DNA from 4 places in the Rhizobium gallicum bv. gallicum R602sp genome. Region 2 is predicted to be linked to each of the others. Evidence: predicted binding sites of a transcription regulator. Region 2 holds the regulator's gene; each other region holds the start of a gene.
What was found. Region 2 encodes PhoB, which activates phosphate uptake and scavenging genes when phosphate is short. Its sites were predicted from a motif close to TGTCATNNANCTGTCAT; they were not measured.

Region 1: a site for PhoB is predicted at 1,590-1,606, ahead of ppk2 (polyphosphate kinase 2). Genes of this name have one in related genera too.
Region 3: a site for PhoB is predicted at 2,545-2,561, ahead of RGR602_RS28975 (PhoX family protein). Genes of this name have one in related genera too.
Region 4: a site for PhoB is predicted at 1,717-1,733, ahead of RGR602_RS19985 (NAD-glutamate dehydrogenase). Genes of this name have one in related genera too.

Annotation. Positions count from the first base shown of each region.
Region 1 covers NZ_CP006880.1:1,307,054-1,311,633, reverse strand. The annotation lists gene RGR602_RS38940 (DUF6665 family protein) at 1-239, shown strand, start outside; gene RGR602_RS29330 (TIGR01458 family HAD-type hydrolase) at 481-1,254, opposite strand; gene ppk2 (polyphosphate kinase 2) at 1,708-2,628, shown strand; gene RGR602_RS29320 (SDR family oxidoreductase) at 3,330-4,064, shown strand; gene RGR602_RS29315 (L-fuconate dehydratase) at 4,091-4,580, shown strand, end outside.
Region 2 covers NZ_CP006877.1:2,259,121-2,263,700, forward strand. The annotation lists partial or broken gene RGR602_RS35130 (IS110 family transposase) at 306-737, shown strand; gene RGR602_RS11290 (winged helix-turn-helix domain-containing protein) at 754-1,440, opposite strand; gene phoB (phosphate regulon transcriptional regulator PhoB) at 1,458-2,141, opposite strand; gene phoU (phosphate signaling complex protein PhoU) at 2,176-2,889, opposite strand; gene pstB (phosphate ABC transporter ATP-binding protein PstB) at 2,933-3,748, opposite strand; gene pstA (phosphate ABC transporter permease PstA) at 3,762-4,580, opposite strand, start outside.
Region 3 covers NZ_CP006880.1:1,231,377-1,235,956, forward strand. The annotation lists gene RGR602_RS28960 (HlyD family type I secretion periplasmic adaptor subunit) at 1-4, opposite strand, end outside; gene RGR602_RS28965 (type I secretion system permease/ATPase) at 1-1,743, opposite strand; gene RGR602_RS28970 (hypothetical protein) at 2,226-2,501, shown strand; gene RGR602_RS28975 (PhoX family protein) at 2,628-4,580, shown strand, end outside.
Region 4 covers NZ_CP006877.1:4,097,390-4,101,969, forward strand. The annotation lists gene RGR602_RS19970 (lytic murein transglycosylase) at 1-53, shown strand, start outside; gene RGR602_RS19975 (carbonic anhydrase) at 72-713, opposite strand; gene pdxY (pyridoxal kinase PdxY) at 784-1,662, opposite strand; gene RGR602_RS19985 (NAD-glutamate dehydrogenase) at 1,933-4,580, shown strand, end outside.

The sequences.
Region 1 (4,580 bases), on a different replicon from region 2:
CCGATGCACTTGGTCGCCAAGGCCGCAAAGTCGAGGCAGCACTTGCAAAACTTGCCGCCTCGACAAAGAGCGATAATCGCACCGCTGATCGAGAAGGCCTCTTGAATGACGCCTCGGAGGCTGTTTGGGCATTGTTCATTCAGCGGGAGATCTGCGGACTCCGCAACGACCGGGACCTCGTCACACGCTATGGGATTCCTGGCGAGGTGCTTGCGAGGGTCGGGGCCATACGGCGATGAACTCATCAGGCTGCCCTCTATTCGACTGCAAAAGACATGTGCGTTCGCAGCACGCGACCGTCATTGCTGGAAAATATAGAGTGTCAGGGAAGCGCAAAGACCAACCATGGGCGCTGCGCAGAACTCGGCTGCAGGAAGTCGTCAATGAAACCACGCAAGGGCGGACCTCCCATGCCCATACAGGAAGCTTCAGCTGACGTCGCTCAGCGGCTGCCGCGGCGATGTATCGCCACGGCCTCCATTAAATATTGCGGGCCGCGAGAATCCAGTCTGCCGCTGCAGAGATATCGTCGACCGTTACAGTTGGCGAAGGCTGAAATCGTGTGTCGTCCCCGCGACGATACTTGCCTGTACGGACGAGCACTGCTTTGGAAAGTCCGGCCTGCAAGGCACCCGCGACGTCCGTTTCCGCGTCGTCGCCCACCATGACGGCCTTTGCTTTCGGACAGTTCATGCTGGCGAGCGCGGACAGGAAGAATTCGGGCGACGGCTTTCCCAGGATAGTGGCACGCCTCTGACTTGCGAACTCCAGCGCCGCGATAAATGCGCCCGCGTCGAGACTGAGTTTACCGTCAACATCCTGGAACGTCCGGTTTGGCGCGAGCCCCAGGAATTCCGCGCCCGTGACCAGCTCGCGAAATGCGGCATTCAGGGTCTGGTAATCGAAAGCCTCGCCGGCGTCGCCGACAACAAGAGCCTTCTGTGGCCCTCCTGCCAGGTCGTGGAAATCCAGCGCAAGATCGGGATGAACCAACAGGTATGGCGATCGATCGTGCTTATCGAGCCACTCGCGCGCGGCTTGCGCCGGGGTGAAGAGCTCATCGCTTGTGGCGTAAAGTCCAAGTCCTGCAAGTCGCTGCAAGAGCGCCTGCTTGTTCGAGCGTGTCGTATTGCTCACGAACCGGATGAGTAGGCCGGCTTCGCGCAAGCGCGCAACAGCATCGGTAGCGCCCGGTATGACTTCCTCGCCGTCATAGATAACGCCAGCGAGATCCAGAAGTACTCCGCTGATCATGGACGGAGAATGAACGTCGAAGCATCATGCGTCAAATTTAGGAATTCGCCGGAGATCTTATCGCGAATCCGTGGGCCGCAAGGAAGTCGCCGACCGGCCACTCAAACCACTGACTTTCGCGACCGACTTGCGCGTGCCGCCTCGTGGCCGACGGTGATATTTGCGTTCTATTTGCGGTAAGGGAAAACGCACGGAATGACGCGAGGATCGTCGTCTTTAAGGCACAGCGCGCTATCCTGACGCGTTCTTCACGCACGCCTGTATTTTGCTATATCGAGCTCATCAAGCGCACGGTCCTTCGAAGAGTTCGAGCTCTCCCGCAACGTATTACCTGGTGTAATCGCTCCGTCATGCTGCAGGAGGGGATGGCGCTACTATGGCTTCAAAATGCCGTCATGCTGGCATGAGATAAATGGCGATGCGTGGCATGATGGGGGCACATCGGAGAGAGATATGGGTACGTCAAAGGATGATCTCGATAAACCAGACTGGCTGGAAGCCGAATTGGCCGATACGCTCGACGAGGACTACGAACTCGAGCTCTCCGAACCGGCGCTGTCGGAAGAAATCCGCAAGATCTATCGCACGTCGCATCCGCCCCCGATGCCGCGTGTCGATTACTTCCGCGCTCTTCTGGCGCTGCAGGCCGAGCTGATCAAATTGCAGGACTGGGTCTCCTATCACAGGGAGAAGGTCGTCGTGATCTTCGAGGGACGCGACTCGGCCGGCAAGGGCGGCGTGATCAAGCGCATCACGCAGCGGCTCAACCCTCGCGTGGTGAGAGTGGTCGCGCTGCCGGCTCCTTCGGACCGCGAGAAAACCCAATGGTATTTCCAGCGTTACGTGCCACATCTGCCGGCCGGTGGCGAGATCGTGCTGTTCGATCGGTCCTGGTATAATCGGTCCGGCGTTGAGCGCGTCATGGGTTTTGCGACCGAAGACGAGGTGGAACAATTCTTCAACGATGTGCCCGAATTCGAGCGCATGCTGGTGCGCTCCGGCATCCGGCTGGTCAAATACTGGTTCTCGATCACTGACGAGGAACAGCAGATGCGTTTTTTGATGCGCATTCACGATCCCCTGAAGCAATGGAAGCTGTCGCCGATGGACTTGCAATCGCGCGTACGCTGGGAAGCCTATACCAAGGCAAAGGAAGAGACCTTCGCCCGCACGAATATCGCTGAGGCGCCCTGGTACATCGTCGAGGGCAACGACAAGAAGCGGGCCCGCCTCAACTGCATCGACCACCTGCTTAAGCAGATTCCCTACGAAGACGTGCCGCATGAGGACATCACGCTCCCAGAGCGCGTTTTTAACCCCGACTACGAACGCAAGGTCCTCCCGCCGGAGCTCTACGTGCCGCCAAAATACTGAGGCTTCCAGCACAATCCACACGACCACGGCAGCGTTATCGTCGCCAAGGGTTGTCACGTGAATCCGGGCACAATTCTGCCCACTGCTTCGGATCCGGCGGGATTACGGGCGTATTGCCAATAGGCGGTGCAGGCTTGACAAGATCTCCGTCGCCGATGGACGGCGGCTTTAGCACGCCGTTGCAATCGGACAATTTCGAGGTATCCAACCCATTCGTAGGTCCTGAATTGCCGTTCTCAAGGGCGCCCGCCCGGTTTTGATGCTGATCTGGCGCCTGGCAGCGATCCGACTGACTGGCGAGCGGTTGGGCAAACGCCAATCCGCACAAAAGTCCGACGGCACATGCGCCGGTACGCTTCGTGCCTTTGACGACATTTTCTTGAATGGAGAGCATGAACCCTCCTTCGTTCGCTGTCGGGGAAACACTTTGAAATATCGAATGTTCCAAATGAGTTCCCGCGGGCGGTCAATCGACGCGAATCGCCCGATTTTGTGCTCGATGGTTTTGTCGCTGCCAACAACGAAGCGCATATGCTGGCGTGACTTAATTGACGGCCACGTCCTGGATACAGTCTCCCATCGACGTCGAGCGAGAGACGGATTCACTATTCGATTGACACCATAAAAGCCGCCGTTCAGGTTCGGCTCCGATGAAACCGAGCTCTACCCCCACGTATTGAAAACCCTGAGAAGGCCAAGACATGACCATCACTCTTTCCGGCAAGACTGTTCTGATCACAGCGGCAGCGCAAGGCATCGGCCGTGCCAGCGCAATCGCTTTTCAGCAGGCCGGCGCCAAGGTTCACGCGACGGATATCAATGCGAATGCGCTGGCAACGCTTGCCGCCGACACCGGGGTGTCGACGCACGAGCTAAACGTGCTCGACGAGGGGGCGGTTAAGGCATTGGTCGCTGAAATTGGCGCGGTCGATGTGCTCTTTAACTGCGCCGGCTTCGTGCACGCCGGATCCATTTTGGAAATGCAGGATGCCGACCTAGAGTTCGCTTTCGACCTCAATGTAAAGGCGATGATCCGCACGATCCGCGCCGTTCTTCCCGGCATGCTGGAGCGGAAGGACGGGTCGATCATCAACATGGCTTCGGTTGCCTCCAGCATCAAAGGTGTGCCGAACCGCTTTGCCTATGGCGTCACAAAAGCGGCGGTGATTGGCCTTACGAAATCCGTTGCCGCCGATTACGTCGCCGAGGGCGTCCGCTGCAATGCCATTTGTCCCGGCACGGTCGAGAGCCCGTCGCTGCAGGATCGCATGCGCGCGCAGGGCGACTATGATGCGGCCCGCGCTGCCTTTATTTTTCGCCAGCCGATGGGTCGTCTCGGCACGCCGGAAGAGATTGCAGACCTTGCCGTCTATCTTGCCGGTGCTACCTATACCAGCGGACAGGCCTACGCGATCGACGGCGGCTGGACGATCTGACCGCCCGGCTTGTTCGGGAGGAACCCATGACGGGCATTACCGGCCTTCGTGTCTTTGATCTTCGCTTTCCCACTTCGCAGAGCCTCGACGGCTCCGATGCGATGAATCCGGACCCGGATTATTCGGCGGCCTACGTTATTCTGGATACGGACGAGCCGGGACTTTCGGGCCACGGGCTCACTTTCACGATCGGCCGCGGCAACGAGATCTGTTGCCTGGCAATAAAGGCGATGGAGCATTTGGTTGTCGGCGCAGATCTTAACCAGGTTCTTGCCAATCCAGGTGGATTCTGGCGGCATCTGACCGGCGACAGCCAGCTTCGCTGGATCGGTCCGGAGAAGGGCGCCATCCACTTGGCGACGGGGGCCATTGTCAACGCTGTCTGGGATCTTCTCGCGAAGCAGGCGGAAAAGCCTGTGTGGCGGCTGGTCGCGGAGATGGCCGCGGAGGAAATCGCGGACATCGTCGACTACCGCTACCTCACCGACGTGCTGACGCGCGAGGAGGCGGTCACAA
Region 2 (4,580 bases):
GTCGGGCCGACCCTCATCCCGGCTGGATTATATGTCTGACACCCCTAGGCGAGTATGGGAGCCGAAGGGGATTGGAATCACCTCCAGCGCGACTAAGCACACCCTCATAAAGGCAGTCGCGTGAAATCGACGTGACACACGTATTGCGAGAACAGCTGCATCGCGCGCCTCAATCTGTGCGCACAGCGATGAGGATAGCTAGACCGTATGTTCGTGAGGTTGAGGTGGCCCGCCCCCGCAGTAAGCTGAATTCGGGGGTTGCTCTGATAGGCCGGAGCCTTGCCAATGCTTAGCGAGGGCGAACCATGAAAAGCGTAATTTTCATCGGCTTGGATACGTCGAAGCTGAAGATTTCAGTGGCGGTTGCCGATGGAGAGCGTAACGGCGAGGTGCGGTTTTTCGGTGACATCTCGTCGGAGCCGGCGTCGGTCGCGTCGATGGTCAGTAAGCTTTCCAGGCGTGGAGCCAAGCTTCACTTTTGCTATGAAGCGGGTCCCACGGGCTACGGCCTTTACCGCCAGATTGTCGAACTGAGGCATGACTGCGTGGTGGTCGCGCCGTCCCTGGTGACCAAGCGGCCGGGCGACGGGGTGAAGACCAACCGCCGGGATGCCGTGAGCCTGACCCGTCTGCACCGGGCGGGCGAGCTGACCGCGGTCTGGGTTCCGGATGAAGGCCATGAGGCGATCCGCGAGCTGGTTCGGGCTCGCGAGGCGGCCAACGACGCGTTGAAGTTGTCCAACCTGATCCAGATCAGAAGTCGCCGAGCGCGTAGCCGGCGCCACGCACCGTCCGGATCACCTTATCGGCCTTTCCGAAACTGATGCCTTTCCGAAGACGCCCGATGTGTACGTCGACAGCGCGCTCATCGACACTGGCATCGTTACCCCACAGCGATGCCCTCAATTCCGATCGGGAGTGGACGCGGCCGGGAGATTTCATCAGAAACTCGAGCAGCCTGAACTCGGTGGGGCCGAGCTTGACTTCCTTCTTCTGCCTGTGAACCCGGCGGGCGTTTTTATCGAGCGTCAGATCCCCGACCTTCAGCGTGCTCTCCAGCAGCGCTGGATTGAGCCGCCGCAGGAGGTTCCGCAAGCGGATGAGGAGTTCCAGGTGGGAGACTGCCTTTATGAGGCAGTCGTCGGCTCCGGCGGAGAGGACAGCCAACCTGTCCTGCTCAACGGCCGAGTCCAAAAGCACCACGATCGGAAGGCGGGCGGTCGCTCCAGTCGTCCGGAACTGGCGGCATGTCGAAATTGCAATCGAACCAGGAGCCGGCGCACCGAATATCACCGCATCAGGCAGCCGCGAAGCCACGAGCTCGACCAGCGACGCATGCGGGTGAAGACAGTTCACCAAATATCCTTCTGTCTCCAGAGCATGCTTCAGTGTCGCGAGCAGATCTTCGTCCTGCTCGACAACAAGTATCCGCACCGACATCTTCTCCGGCCTCCCTGCTATGCTTCCATCGAATATCCTGCACCGCGGACGGTGCGGATGACGTCCTGCATGTTGGAGAAGTTAAGCGCCTTGCGCAGGCGACCGACATGAACGTCTACGGTGCGCTCGTCGACATAAATGTCGTGGCCCCAGACACCGTCCAGAAGCTGCGAACGTGAGAAGACGCGGCCGGGCGACGACATCAGGAATTCAAGGAGACGGAATTCGGTCGGGCCGAGACGGACTTCACGGCTCTTGCGGTGAACACGATGCGTTTCGCGGTCGAGTTCGATATCGCCGCATTTCAGCACCGTGGAAAGCACCTCGGGCTTGGCGCGGCGCAGCATCGCCTTGACGCGGGCAACGAGTTCGGGCGTGGAGAAAGGCTTGACCACGTAGTCGTCGGCGCCGGTGGAAAGGCCGCGCACACGCTCGCTTTCCTCGCCGCGCGCCGTTAGCATGATGATCGGCAGACGCTCCGTTTCCGGGCGCATGCGCAGGCGGCGGCAAAGCTCTATGCCTGACACGCCCGGCAGCATCCAATCGAGGATCAGAATATCCGGTGTGCGCTCCTGAAGCCTGATTTCGGCCTCGTCGCCGCGCAGGATGGTGTCGACCTCGAAACCTTCGGCCTCAAGGTTATAGCGAAGAAGCACGCTCAGTGCTTCTTCGTCTTCTACGACTGCAACTCTCGGGATCATTCGGTTCTGTCTCCTGAGGGCCGGTTGGGAATTGTCATTCCGTGACCGCGCCGACGGTGTTGGCAGTATCGTCCTTCGGACGTTCGCCTTCCGGCTGAGTGCCGGTCGCCATGTAATAGATCGTTTCGGCAATGTTGGTGGCATGGTCGCCGATGCGCTCGATGTTCTTGGCGCAGAAGAGAAGATGCGTGCAACTTGTGATGTTGCGCGGATCTTCCATCATGTAGGTCAGCATCTCCCGAAACAGCGAGGTGTACATCGCGTCGATTTCCTCGTCGCGCTCGCGGATCGACTTCGCCTTGTCGGCGGATCTCGAGGCGTAGACGTCGAGGACTTCCTTGAGCTGGACCAGCGCCAGTTCGGAAAGATGCTCAAGACCGCGGGCGAGCTTGCGCGGAACGCCGGTGCTCTGCACCGCGATGACACGCTTGGCGGTGTTCTTGCCGAGATCACCGACGCGCTCGAGATCGGCCGCGATGCGGATCGAGCCCATGATCTCGCGAAGGTCGGAGGCCATCGGCTGGCGGCGGGCGATCGTGACAACCGCCTTGTCGCCGATCTCGCGTTCGGCGTGATCCATGATCACGTCGTCGGAGATGACCTTCTGCGCCAAGCCCGCGTCGCCGTGGACAAGTGCGCGGACGGCGTCCGACACCATCTGCTCGGCAAGCCCGCCCATTTCCGAGATGCGGCGGGACAAGAACTTCAGATCGTCGTCGTAGGCAGAATAGATATGGGTCGATGCCATGGGGAACGTCCTTGATTGTCTCTACGGTTTCCGACGCCAACAATCAGCCGAAGCGGCCCATGATGTAATCCTGGGTGCGCGGGTCGTCCGGGTTGGTGAACATCTTGTCGGTGTCGTTCTCCTCGACGAGATTGCCGAGGTGGAACATGGCGGTGCGCTGCGAAACGCGGGCCGCCTGCTGCATCGAGTGCGTTACGATGACGATGCTGTAGTTCTCGCGAAGCTCGTGGATCAGTTCCTCGACCTTTGCGGTCGCGATCGGATCGAGTGCCGAGCAGGGTTCGTCCATCAGGATGACTTCCGGGCTGACGGCGACGGCGCGGGCGATGCACAGGCGCTGCTGCTGGCCGCCCGACAGACCGGTGCCGGATTCCTGCAGGCGGTCCTTGACCTCGTTCCAGAGGCCGGCCTTATGGAGGCTGCTTTCGACGATCTGATCAAGGTCAGCCTTCGACCGCGCAATGCCATGGATGCGCGGGCCGTAAGAAATGTTCTCGTAGATCGACTTCGGGAACGGGTTCGGCTTCTGGAAGACCATGCCGACGCGCGCACGGAGTTCCACGACATCGATGTCCGGATCGTAGATGTCCTCGTCGTCCAGCTTGATTTCGCCCGTGACGCGGCAATTGTCGATCGTGTCGTTCATGCGGTTCAAGCAACGCAGGAAGGTAGACTTGCCGCAGCCCGACGGGCCGATAAGTGCGGTAACGGTGTTTTCGCGGACGTTCAGGTTCACGTCGAAAAGCGCACGCTTTTCACCATAGTAAACGGACACTGTCCTGCCGACCATCTTGTAGGCGGTCGCGTTCATTTTCTGCTCCAGGGCCTTCTCAACTGCTGTCTCGGTCAACATGTTCATGATCCTTACTCCGTTACCAGCGGCGCTCAAAGCGCTGCCTGAGGAAGATGGCGATTGCGTTCATCAGAATGAGGAATCCCAGAAGCACCAGGATCGCTGCAGAGGTCCGCGATACGAAGCCGCGCTCCGGGCTGTCCGCCCACATGTAGATCTGGCTGGGAAGCGCCGTCGACGCCGCGAAAATTCCGTCCGGGGGGCTCGTGATGAAGGCATTCATGCCGATGAGCAGCAGCGGTGCCGTTTCGCCAAGAGCTCGGGCGAGCGAGATGATCGCGCCGGTCATGACAGTCGGCATGGCGAGCGACAGCACGTGGTGGAAGATCATCTCGTGCTTGGAGGCGCCGACCCCGAGAGCTGCCTCGCGGATCGAGGAGGGCACCGCCTTCAGCGACACGCGCGTGACGATAATGAGCGTCGGCAACGTCATCAACGAGAGAACGAGACCGCCGACGAGCGGAGACGACCGCGGCAGGCCGAAGCCGTTCAGGAACACGGCGAGCCCGAGGAGACCGAAGACCACCGACGGGACCGCCGCAAGGTTGTTGATGTTGATCTCGATGAGGTCTGTGAAACGGTTCTTGGGAGCGAACTCTTCCAGGTAGATCGCCGCCGCGATGCCGATCGGGAAGCTGATCGCGAAGCAGACGAGCAGCGACCAGAACGACCCCGAGATCGCGCCTGCCAAGCCAGCCAGTTCCGGGAAACGGCTGTCGGCGTTGAGGAAGAGCGCCCAGTTGAACGGGCTGGAGATCACACCCTTTGATACGAGCTGGTCCAGCATGCCGATCTGCTCGTCGCTGATGCGCCGCTGGCTCTCGGGCGTGTCCCGGCT
Region 3 (4,580 bases), on a different replicon from region 2:
TCAACTGTCGCCTCCCGCGATCACGGTCAGCGTGCTACTGCGCGGAGCCGTCGAAACAGTCGCCTTATTGAGAACCTCGTCTTTCGCCCCGAAGGCCTGAAGCTGTCCATTGGCGAGTACCAGAACAAGATTGGCGGCCGCCAAAGCACTTGGCCGGTGAGCAATAACGATGGCAATGCCCTTGCGTGCCCGGATGCCTGCGATCGCCTGAGCGAGCGCTGCCTCGCCATCGCTGTCAAGGTTCGAGTTCGGCTCATCCAGGACGACAAGAAAAGGATCGCCATAGAGCGCGCGCGCCAGGCCAATGCGCTGACGCTGCCCGGCCGAAAGCATCGATCCGTTCTCGCCGATCTGGGTATCGAAGCCCTCGGGAAACTGCACGATCATCTCATAGACGCCCGCAGCTCTTGCCGCTGCAATGATTTTCTCGGACGGGGCACTTCTGTCGAAACGCGCGATATTTTCGGCAATGGAGCCTTCGAAAAGCGACACTTCCTGCGGCAGATAGCCGATCGACCGGCCGAGCGATGACGGGTCCCACTGATCAAGGGACGCCTTGTCGAGACGCACCGCGCCGCCGATAGGTTTCCAAAGACCGACGAGTCCGCGGGCAAGCGACGATTTTCCAGATGCGCTCGGCCCGATGACGCCGACGGCGTCTCCGGCCTCTGCCTTGAACGAGATACCGCGCAGTACCATCGTCCGGGTACCAGGAACGGCAATATGAAGCGCTTCCACGGACAGATTCGCGGTCGGTGCAGGCAGATCGACGTGCCGCTCCTCGGCCGGCAGCAATTCCAGATGCTTCGTCAGTCTGCTCCAGCTTTGCCGGGCGGCGACAAAGCCCTTCCATTGTCCGATTGCAAGCTCCACAGGTGCCAACGCCCTGCTGACGAGGATGGAACTTGCGATCATGATGCCGGGCGTCGCCTCTTGCCTGACGACCAGGATGGCGCCGACCGCAAGCACACCGGATTGCAGCATCATCCGAAGGACTTTTGAGATCGACATCAGACCGGTCGTGACGGTCGTCGCCGAGATATGATTGGCAAGATACCGGTTGTTAACCTCGGTCCATTTGGTGGCCAGCAACGACCCGAACCCCATGGCCAACACGGCTTCGGAGTTCCGCCGTGTCGCTTCGGCAAGATTCAGTCGCCGCGCGGAAAGCTCTGCGGCAATTTTTGCCGGTTTGCGGGACTTGAATTCGGCGAGTGCTGTAAGGCCTATCAACATCACCGCACCGGCGAGCGCCGTGACACCGATCCAGAAGTGAAAGAGAAAGCACAGACCGATGTAAAAAAGCATCCACGGCATATCGAACAGCGCCGTTGGCCCGGGGCCTGAGAGAAAACCGCGTACGGTATCGAGATCGCGGATCGACTGCAGACCGTCACCCGGCATTCGCATCCGCGAGGGCAATAGGATCAGGGAGTTGTAGACGTCGCCGCCCAAACGCTCGTCGACAGCGGCTCCGGCGCGCATCAAGAGCATCGAGCGGATAAAATCGAGCAATCCCTGGAAGATGAAGAGCGTTGCTGCGATGATCGCAAGCCCGGCAAGTGTCGGCAGGCTTCGGCCCGGAATCACCCGGTCATAGACTTGCAACATGAAGAATGAGCCAGTGAGCGCTAATATGTTGACAATGCAGCTCGTGGCTCCGACACCCAGGAAAGCGCGCTTGAGGGAAAAAAGCACCGCCACAAGGAAAGCCCGTGGTGGGCCGGATTTTTCGTTCGTCATGCAGCGCTCCGCGGTTGTATCACCGACACGAAGCGGGAGCCTTCGTGCAGGCCATTCAACATTTGATTCTCAGTTCGATGCTATTGTTATCATCCCATGCGATCGGCGTGTTCCCGTTAAAAAACTTTCTTTCGGTCTAAATTAAGGACCGCTTTACAGCGGACGCATCTGAATGGCCGATGTGCAGGAACGGGACGTGGCCGCGCATGCCTTGCGGACGATATTTTCACCCACTATCTCAGTCTCGGCGTTCGAGAAAATCAAGCCCCGGCCTGCAAATCCTGCTGTGGATAAGGGAGATTGCCGACGAAATTTGGCCCTGTTGGCAGCCTACGGGCTTCGAGCCGGCAACCTTTCGTTAACCATGCCGGCCTATTAATAGGGCGCTGCTTTTCCGCGATAGCAAGGCAGCATGTCGCGTAGGCTTTGAAGCTTCAGGCACGCGGCGCTTGGGCTGGATATCTTCTCCAAGGAGTTTGCAAATGCAGCTTATCGCTTTACCGGATACGTTCAATCTGATCGGCAACGATGCGCTTATCGTCATGAAGGCCGAAGACACGCATCAAGCCGTGTGTGTGACGAAAGATGCGCTTGCTGGCGTTCAGGCTGCGCCTGACCCACGGTGGCTGCCGCAGGATCTGAGCGTACTCGAACTTATTGCAAGCCGGAAATTCGATCATGGCGAGATCGCCTTCGATGGCCGCATCTGGATCACGGCGAAGGATGTCCAGAACTGGCATAAAATGACGCGGCACTAAATCCAACCGACCGCGACCGGTTACGAGCGAGCGGTAAGACAACTGTCGCATTTCCGTAATATCCCAGCCCTAAGTTTAGAATGGCTCCAAAACTAGGGGGCCGTTCTCAACTTTGGAGCCAGTCCCATGAACGAACATCTTTCTCAAAAGATATTCCCCACGACGCAACTTGAAGACGCAGATGGCGAAGGCCACAATTCAAGCCTCAATCCGACCATGGGCGAAATCATCAGCAAGCGCTTTTCGCGCCGTAGTTTCCTCCAGGGTTCGCTTGCAGTTGCCGCCATTACCGCGACCGTCAGCCCTGTGGCGTTGATGACAGCGGAAAAGGCGCGCGCGAATGGCGCTTCGGCCTTCTCCTTCCCGGAAGTCGAGGCCGGCGTGGATGCCAATCATCACGTCGCCGAAGGGTACAACGCCGACGTCCTTTTGCGTTGGGGTGACGCGCTCTTCCCGGACGCACCGGCCTTCGACCCGACCAAGCAGACGGCAGAAGCGCAGCGCCGGCAATTCGGGTACAACAACGACTATGTCGGCTTCATCCCGCTTGAAGGTTCTTCGACCCACGGGCTGCTTGTCGTAAATCACGAATATACGAACCCGCACCTGATGTTTCCCGGTATCGTCAAGATCGTCGACGGGAAGATCTCCCAGAGCAAGCTCAGCAAGGAACAGGTCGACGTCGAAATGGCCGCGCATGGCGGCACGATCGTCGAGATCCGCAAGGTCGACGGAAAGTGGCAGGTCGTCCCGGAAGGCCGCTACAACCGCCGCATCACCTCTACCACGGAAATGCAGCTTACCGGCCCGGCCGCCGGTCATGATCGGGTCAAGACCTCAGCCGACGCCACCGGCACGCGCGTCATCGGCACGCTCAACAACTGTGCTGGCGGTGTGACCCCCTGGGGAACCTACATCATGGCTGAAGAGAATTTCCACGGCTATTTCTCCGGCGAACTGCCGGAAGGCCATAAGGAAGCCGCCAATTACAAGCGCTACGGCGTGCCGGAAGGCGGATACGACTGGGCCAATTATTACGACCGCTTCGACCTCTCCAAGGAACCGAACGAACCGAATCGCTTTGGCTGGATCGTCGAAGTCGACGTCATGGATCCGACCGCGATCCCGAAGAAGCGCACCGCTCTTGGCCGTACCAAGCATGAGGGAGCGGCATCGATCGTCAGCAAGGACGGCCGTGTTGTCTTCTATCTCGGCGACGATGAACGCTTCGACTATGTCTATAAGTTCGTGTCGTCGGGAACGTTCAATGCGAACGACCGTGCCGCCAATCTTGATCTCCTCGATGAGGGCACGCTTTACGTGGCCAAATTTGCCGAGGACGGTACGTTGCAGTGGCTACCGCTCATCTTCGGCCAGGGACCGCTGACAGCCGAAAACGGTTTTGCCAGCCAGGCCGACGTTCTCATCGAGACGCGTCGCGCCGCCGACATTATCGGCGCAACGAAAATGGACCGGCCGGAAGACATCGAACCGAACGCCGTCAACGGCAAGGTTTATGTCATGCTGACCAACAACAGCAAGCGCAAGGCCGATCAGGTGGACGCCGCAAATCCCCGACCCGACAACGCCTTCGGTCACATCATCGAGATCACCGAGGATGGCGGCGATTACTCCGCAACTTCAGGCAAATGGGAAGTTCTCTTAAAGTGCGGCGATCCTGCGGTTGCCGAAGTCGGCGCGACGTTCTCGACCGAAACTTCCAAGAACGGCTGGTTCGGCATGCCGGACAACTGCGCCGTCGATTCGGCCGGCCGTCTTTGGGTCGCAACGGACGGCAATAACAACAAGGCCACCGGCCGCACTGACGGCCTTTGGGCTGTCGACACCGAGGGTGACGCCCGCGCCACCTCTCGCCTGTTCTTCCGCGTCCCGGTCGGTGCCGAGCTCTGTGGTCCGCTCTTTGCCCCGGATGACGAAACGGCTTTCGTCGCCGTGCAGCATCCCGGGGACGGCGGTGATGACTGGGCGGGCCATGGCCGCCCATCCTATTACGAAGATCTTTCCACCAGGTGGCCAGACTTCAAGGATGACATGCCAGTGCGTCCGTCTGTACTTGCC
Region 4 (4,580 bases), 1.8 Mb from region 2:
CGGTCTACCAACAGGCAATCGCTTATATCGGCCAGCAGATCGACGGCCAGTGAGCTTCCCGCCCGCGAAGGTTATACTTCCGGGCGGATAAAATCGAGCGTTTCCGCGTCCATCACCCATAGTTCACCGGTCGAGATATCGAACCACGCCCCATGCAGGGCGATCTTCCCCGCCTCTTCAAGCGCCTTGATATCCGGAAAACTTCTGAGGTTATTGAGCGAGTTGCGGATCGAGACGCGCTCGAGCGCCGTCTGGCGCTCAGCGGCAGTCATTACGTCATTGCTTTGGATCTGCTCGGCAGCGGGCCGGACGAGCGACATCCAGCGGCCAATGAAATCACCAGGCGACAGCGGTTCGGAATTGGGATCAAGCGCTGCGCGGATACCGCCGCAGCGGCCATGGCCCATGACGACGATGTCGGAAACCTTCAAGACCTGTACGGCGAATTCCAAAGCGGCAGATGTCGAGTGAAAATGGCCATCCGGCTCGTAAGGTGGTACCATGTTGGCAACATTACGGATGACGAAAAGCTCACCGGGGCCAGCGTCGAAGATAAGTTCCGGTGCTGCGCGCGAGTCCGAACAGGCAATCACCAGCGTATTCGGACTTTGCCCGTTTTCAGCCAGCATCTTATAGCGGTCGCGGGCGTCGGCGTACCGCCCGTTCATGAAGTTGCGATAGCCGTCCAGAAGTGAAGTTGGAAAACACTGCATGACTGTCGATTAGCGCGCAGACGCGGCAAGATCAACTGCTGCGCACGCGAAATGCGCAAACGGGCGCCCGCTAACTCTTCTTCCGTTGGGCGGGGTGCATGAGGCGGCGCATCTGCACCATGGCCATCGGTGTCGACAGGCTTGATGCATCGCTTGCGAGCGTAAGCTCATCGCTGCCGCGTTTGACCGCACGCACCAGCACTTCAAAGACGCTGGCTGTTGCAAGCTGCAGCGCCTTTTCGTCGTCCATCCCGGATAGGAGCCGCGAGAGGAAGACGGCCGCCAGCAGGTCGCCCAGTCCATTCGGCGGCTTGTCGACGACACGATGCTCGGCAAGCAGAGCATGGCGGCCGGAAAGATAGAGATTTCCGGTGCCCCCAGCCATCATCGCAATAGCGGAGGTGACAAGCATGCGGGAAGGACCGAGTGACAAAGCAGCCTCCATAACAGCTGTATTGTCCTCCAATGGTGCGCCCACCATCCAGGCCAGCTCATAGCGGTTGGGTGTCGCCAAAGACGCAAGCGGGATCAGATGGTCGCGGATCGCCTCCGCCGTCGCTTCGGGCACATAGAGACCTCCCAGATCGCCCATCACCGGATCGCAGACATAAAGCAGCTCGGAGTTCTTTTCACGCAATGCACTGACCAAACGGGCAACAGAACTAGCCTGGGCAGCGTTTCCGAAATAACCAGACAAGACTGCCTTCACTTCTCCAACCCACGGTGCACGGATGAGATCATCGATGGCGGCATCGAAATCGGCCTCCGCAAAAGTGAGCCGGGTCGAACGGCCATGACCGGGATGCCAAGGCAAAATGATCGTCGGCAGTGCCCAGACCTGATGGCCGAGCGTCTCAAGCGCGAAGACAGCGGCACGATTGCCGACCGAACCGCGAACGACATGGCTGGAGATGACGATCACCGTTCCTGCAGCACTATTATCCGGCATAGTCATTTAAACCCTGAATTCGATGCGCTGTTGATCGTCCTTTTGCCGCGCGCCTGTCAACCATTCTTCATCCATGCGTGGAAATCTCGGCGAGCTGAGAAAATCCAAGACCGGCCTGGGCTTTCCCATAATTGGAGAATCCCCTGAAATTCTACTGAAACAAGGTCAAAAACCCACAAAAACTGCGAAGGTGGAGCCTCTTTTAGGGGTTTTTTCGATAATTCTTCTGCTAACTTGCGGCAAATCACACAAATCGGGGGAATGTCTTCAATGGCTGCCAAAAACCATCCGCGACGGGAAAAGCTGATCGAAAGCGCAAAGAAGATCGCTGCTGCAGCCAAAGAGCAGTATCTCGATCCGGAAATCCTCTTCGGCCGGGCGAGCGGAGACGACCTCGATCACTACACACCGGAGATGCTGGCGCTTTCGGCCGTTCATTCTGCTAAGGAGCTCGCTGGCTGGGACGGCAAGGTCCCGCGCGTTACGATCGAAACGCTGGCCGATGTCGAACCCGATGGCGTTGCGGTCTCGGTCCTGACGGTTACCGATCAGAATAAGCCGTTCCTCTACGAGTCGGTTATGAGCGAGATCACAAGCACCTATCGCGATCTCTATATGGCGGTGCATCCGATCCTGGTGGTGGAGCATGGCAAGACGCCGGTACTTTATTCAGCCGAAGAGCCGAGCGATCCGGCAAAACGTGTCAGCCATATCCAGATTCACATTTCGCCGTTGACTACGGCGCAATCCGGCGACCTTCGAAAGCGCATCATGATCGTGCTGGAGCAGGTCCGCCAGGCTGTTTCCGACTGGAAGCCTATGCTTTCCAAGCTCGACACCGTGATTGCCGAATTGGGCAGCTACAGCGCCAGCCGCAAGAAGGCCGACCGGGACGAAGCACTGGCTTTCCTCACCTGGCTACGCGATGAAAACTTCACCTTCCTTGGCATGCGTGAATATGTCTATTCCAGCAACGGGAGCGAAGCGAAGGTCGAGCGTGACAAAGGCGCTGGCCTCGGCATTCTTTCCGATCCGGATGTCTTGGTGCTGCGCACCGGCAAGGATGCCGTAACGACAACGCCGGAAATCCTCGCCTTTCTCGATGGTCCGGATTTCCTGATCGTCACCAAGGCGAATGTGAAATCCGTCGTCCACCGCCGCGCCTATATGGATTATGTCGGCGTCAAGCGATTCGACAAGGACGGCAACGTCACCGGTGAATTGCGCATCGTCGGCCTCTTTACCTCTACGGCCTATACGTCTTCGGCTTCGGAAATTCCGCTCATCCGTTCCAAAGTTGCCAAAGTGACAGATCATTTCGGCTTCGATCCCATGAGCCATTCCGGCCGAATGTTGTACAACACGCTGGAATCTTATCCACGCGACGATCTTTTCCAGATCGACACGACGCTGCTCGCGAATTTCGCCGAACAGATCAATGACCTTGTGGAACGGCCGCGCGTCCGCGTTCTGCCGCGCATCGATCATTTCGACCGTTTTGTCTCGGTCATCGTCTATGTACCACGCGAGGAGTACGATTCCATCGTTCGCGAAAAGATCGGCAACTATCTGAAGACCGTCTATGACGGCCGGGTCTCTGCCTATTACCCGGCCTTCCCCGAAGGGCGGGTTGCGCGCGTACACTTCATCATCGGCCGGTCCGGCGGCAAAACGCCGCGCATCCCGCAATCGAAGCTCGAGGAAGCGATCCGCGCCATCACCGCCCGCTGGGACGATCGTTTCGAAGCGCTGGCTGGGCCGAAGGCGCCGAAGATCGTCGTCAGCAATGCCTTCCAGGATTCCTTCACCGCTGAAGAAACGGTTGCCGATCTCCCCGACATCACCGATTGCGCCTCTGGCGAGCCGATACGCATCGAGTTCTATTACCGCAATGATGCGGAACGCGGCCGGGTCTTCTCACTCAAGATTTTCCATGCTCGCGAGCAGCTTCCGCTCTCGCGCCGCGTGCCGCTTCTCGAAAATCTCGGTTTCAACGTGCTGAGCGAGCGGACCTTCGACATCGAAGTTTCAACCGCAGATGGCTCGGTCAACATCGTCGTACTGCACGATATGGAGCTTGAAGACCGCAGTGGCGCCGAAATTGACCTCAGCCGTCATGGTGGCGCGTTGGAAGAGGCCTTCATTTCTGCTTTCGACGGCACGATCGACAATGACAGTTTCAACCGGCTCATCCTTTCAGCCGGGCTTTCCGCACGCGAGACGAATGTCCTGCGGGCCTATGCGCGTTATCTTCGTCAGGCAGGTATCGCCTATTCGCAGGATTACATCGCAACGACCCTCGACAAATACCCAGAGATTGCCGCGTCGATCTTCCGCCTCTTTTATGAGGCGCTCGATCCGCAGCTTAGCGAGAAGGCGCGCATGAAAAAGAGCGCCGACCTGCATCGGTCGATTGAGACGGCGCTCGCCAATGTGCCGAGCCTTGACGATGACCGCATCCTGCGCCGATACATCAATGTCGTCGATGCGACGCTGCGGACCAACTACTTCCAGCGCAATGCCGATGGCTCGCCGAAGGCGATGCTTGCCTTCAAGCTCGATCCGAATCTCGTCGATGGCCTGCCGGACCCAAAGCCTTTCCGGGAAATCTTCGTCTATGGCGTCGAGGTCGAGGGCGTGCACCTGCGTTTCGGCAAGGTTGCCCGCGGCGGCCTGCGCTGGTCGGATCGCGCCGAGGACTATCGAACGGAAGTCCTGGGCCTCGTAAAGGCGCAGCAGGTGAAGAACGCCGTTATCGTTCCAGTCGGCGCCAAGGGCGGCTTTTATCCGAAGAAACTGCCAGCTGGCGGCAGCCGCGACGAGATCTTCAATGCCGGCCGCGAAGCCTACAAGACCTATATCCGCACCCTGCTTTCGATCACCGACAACATTTCAGGCACCGAAATCGTGCCTCCGGC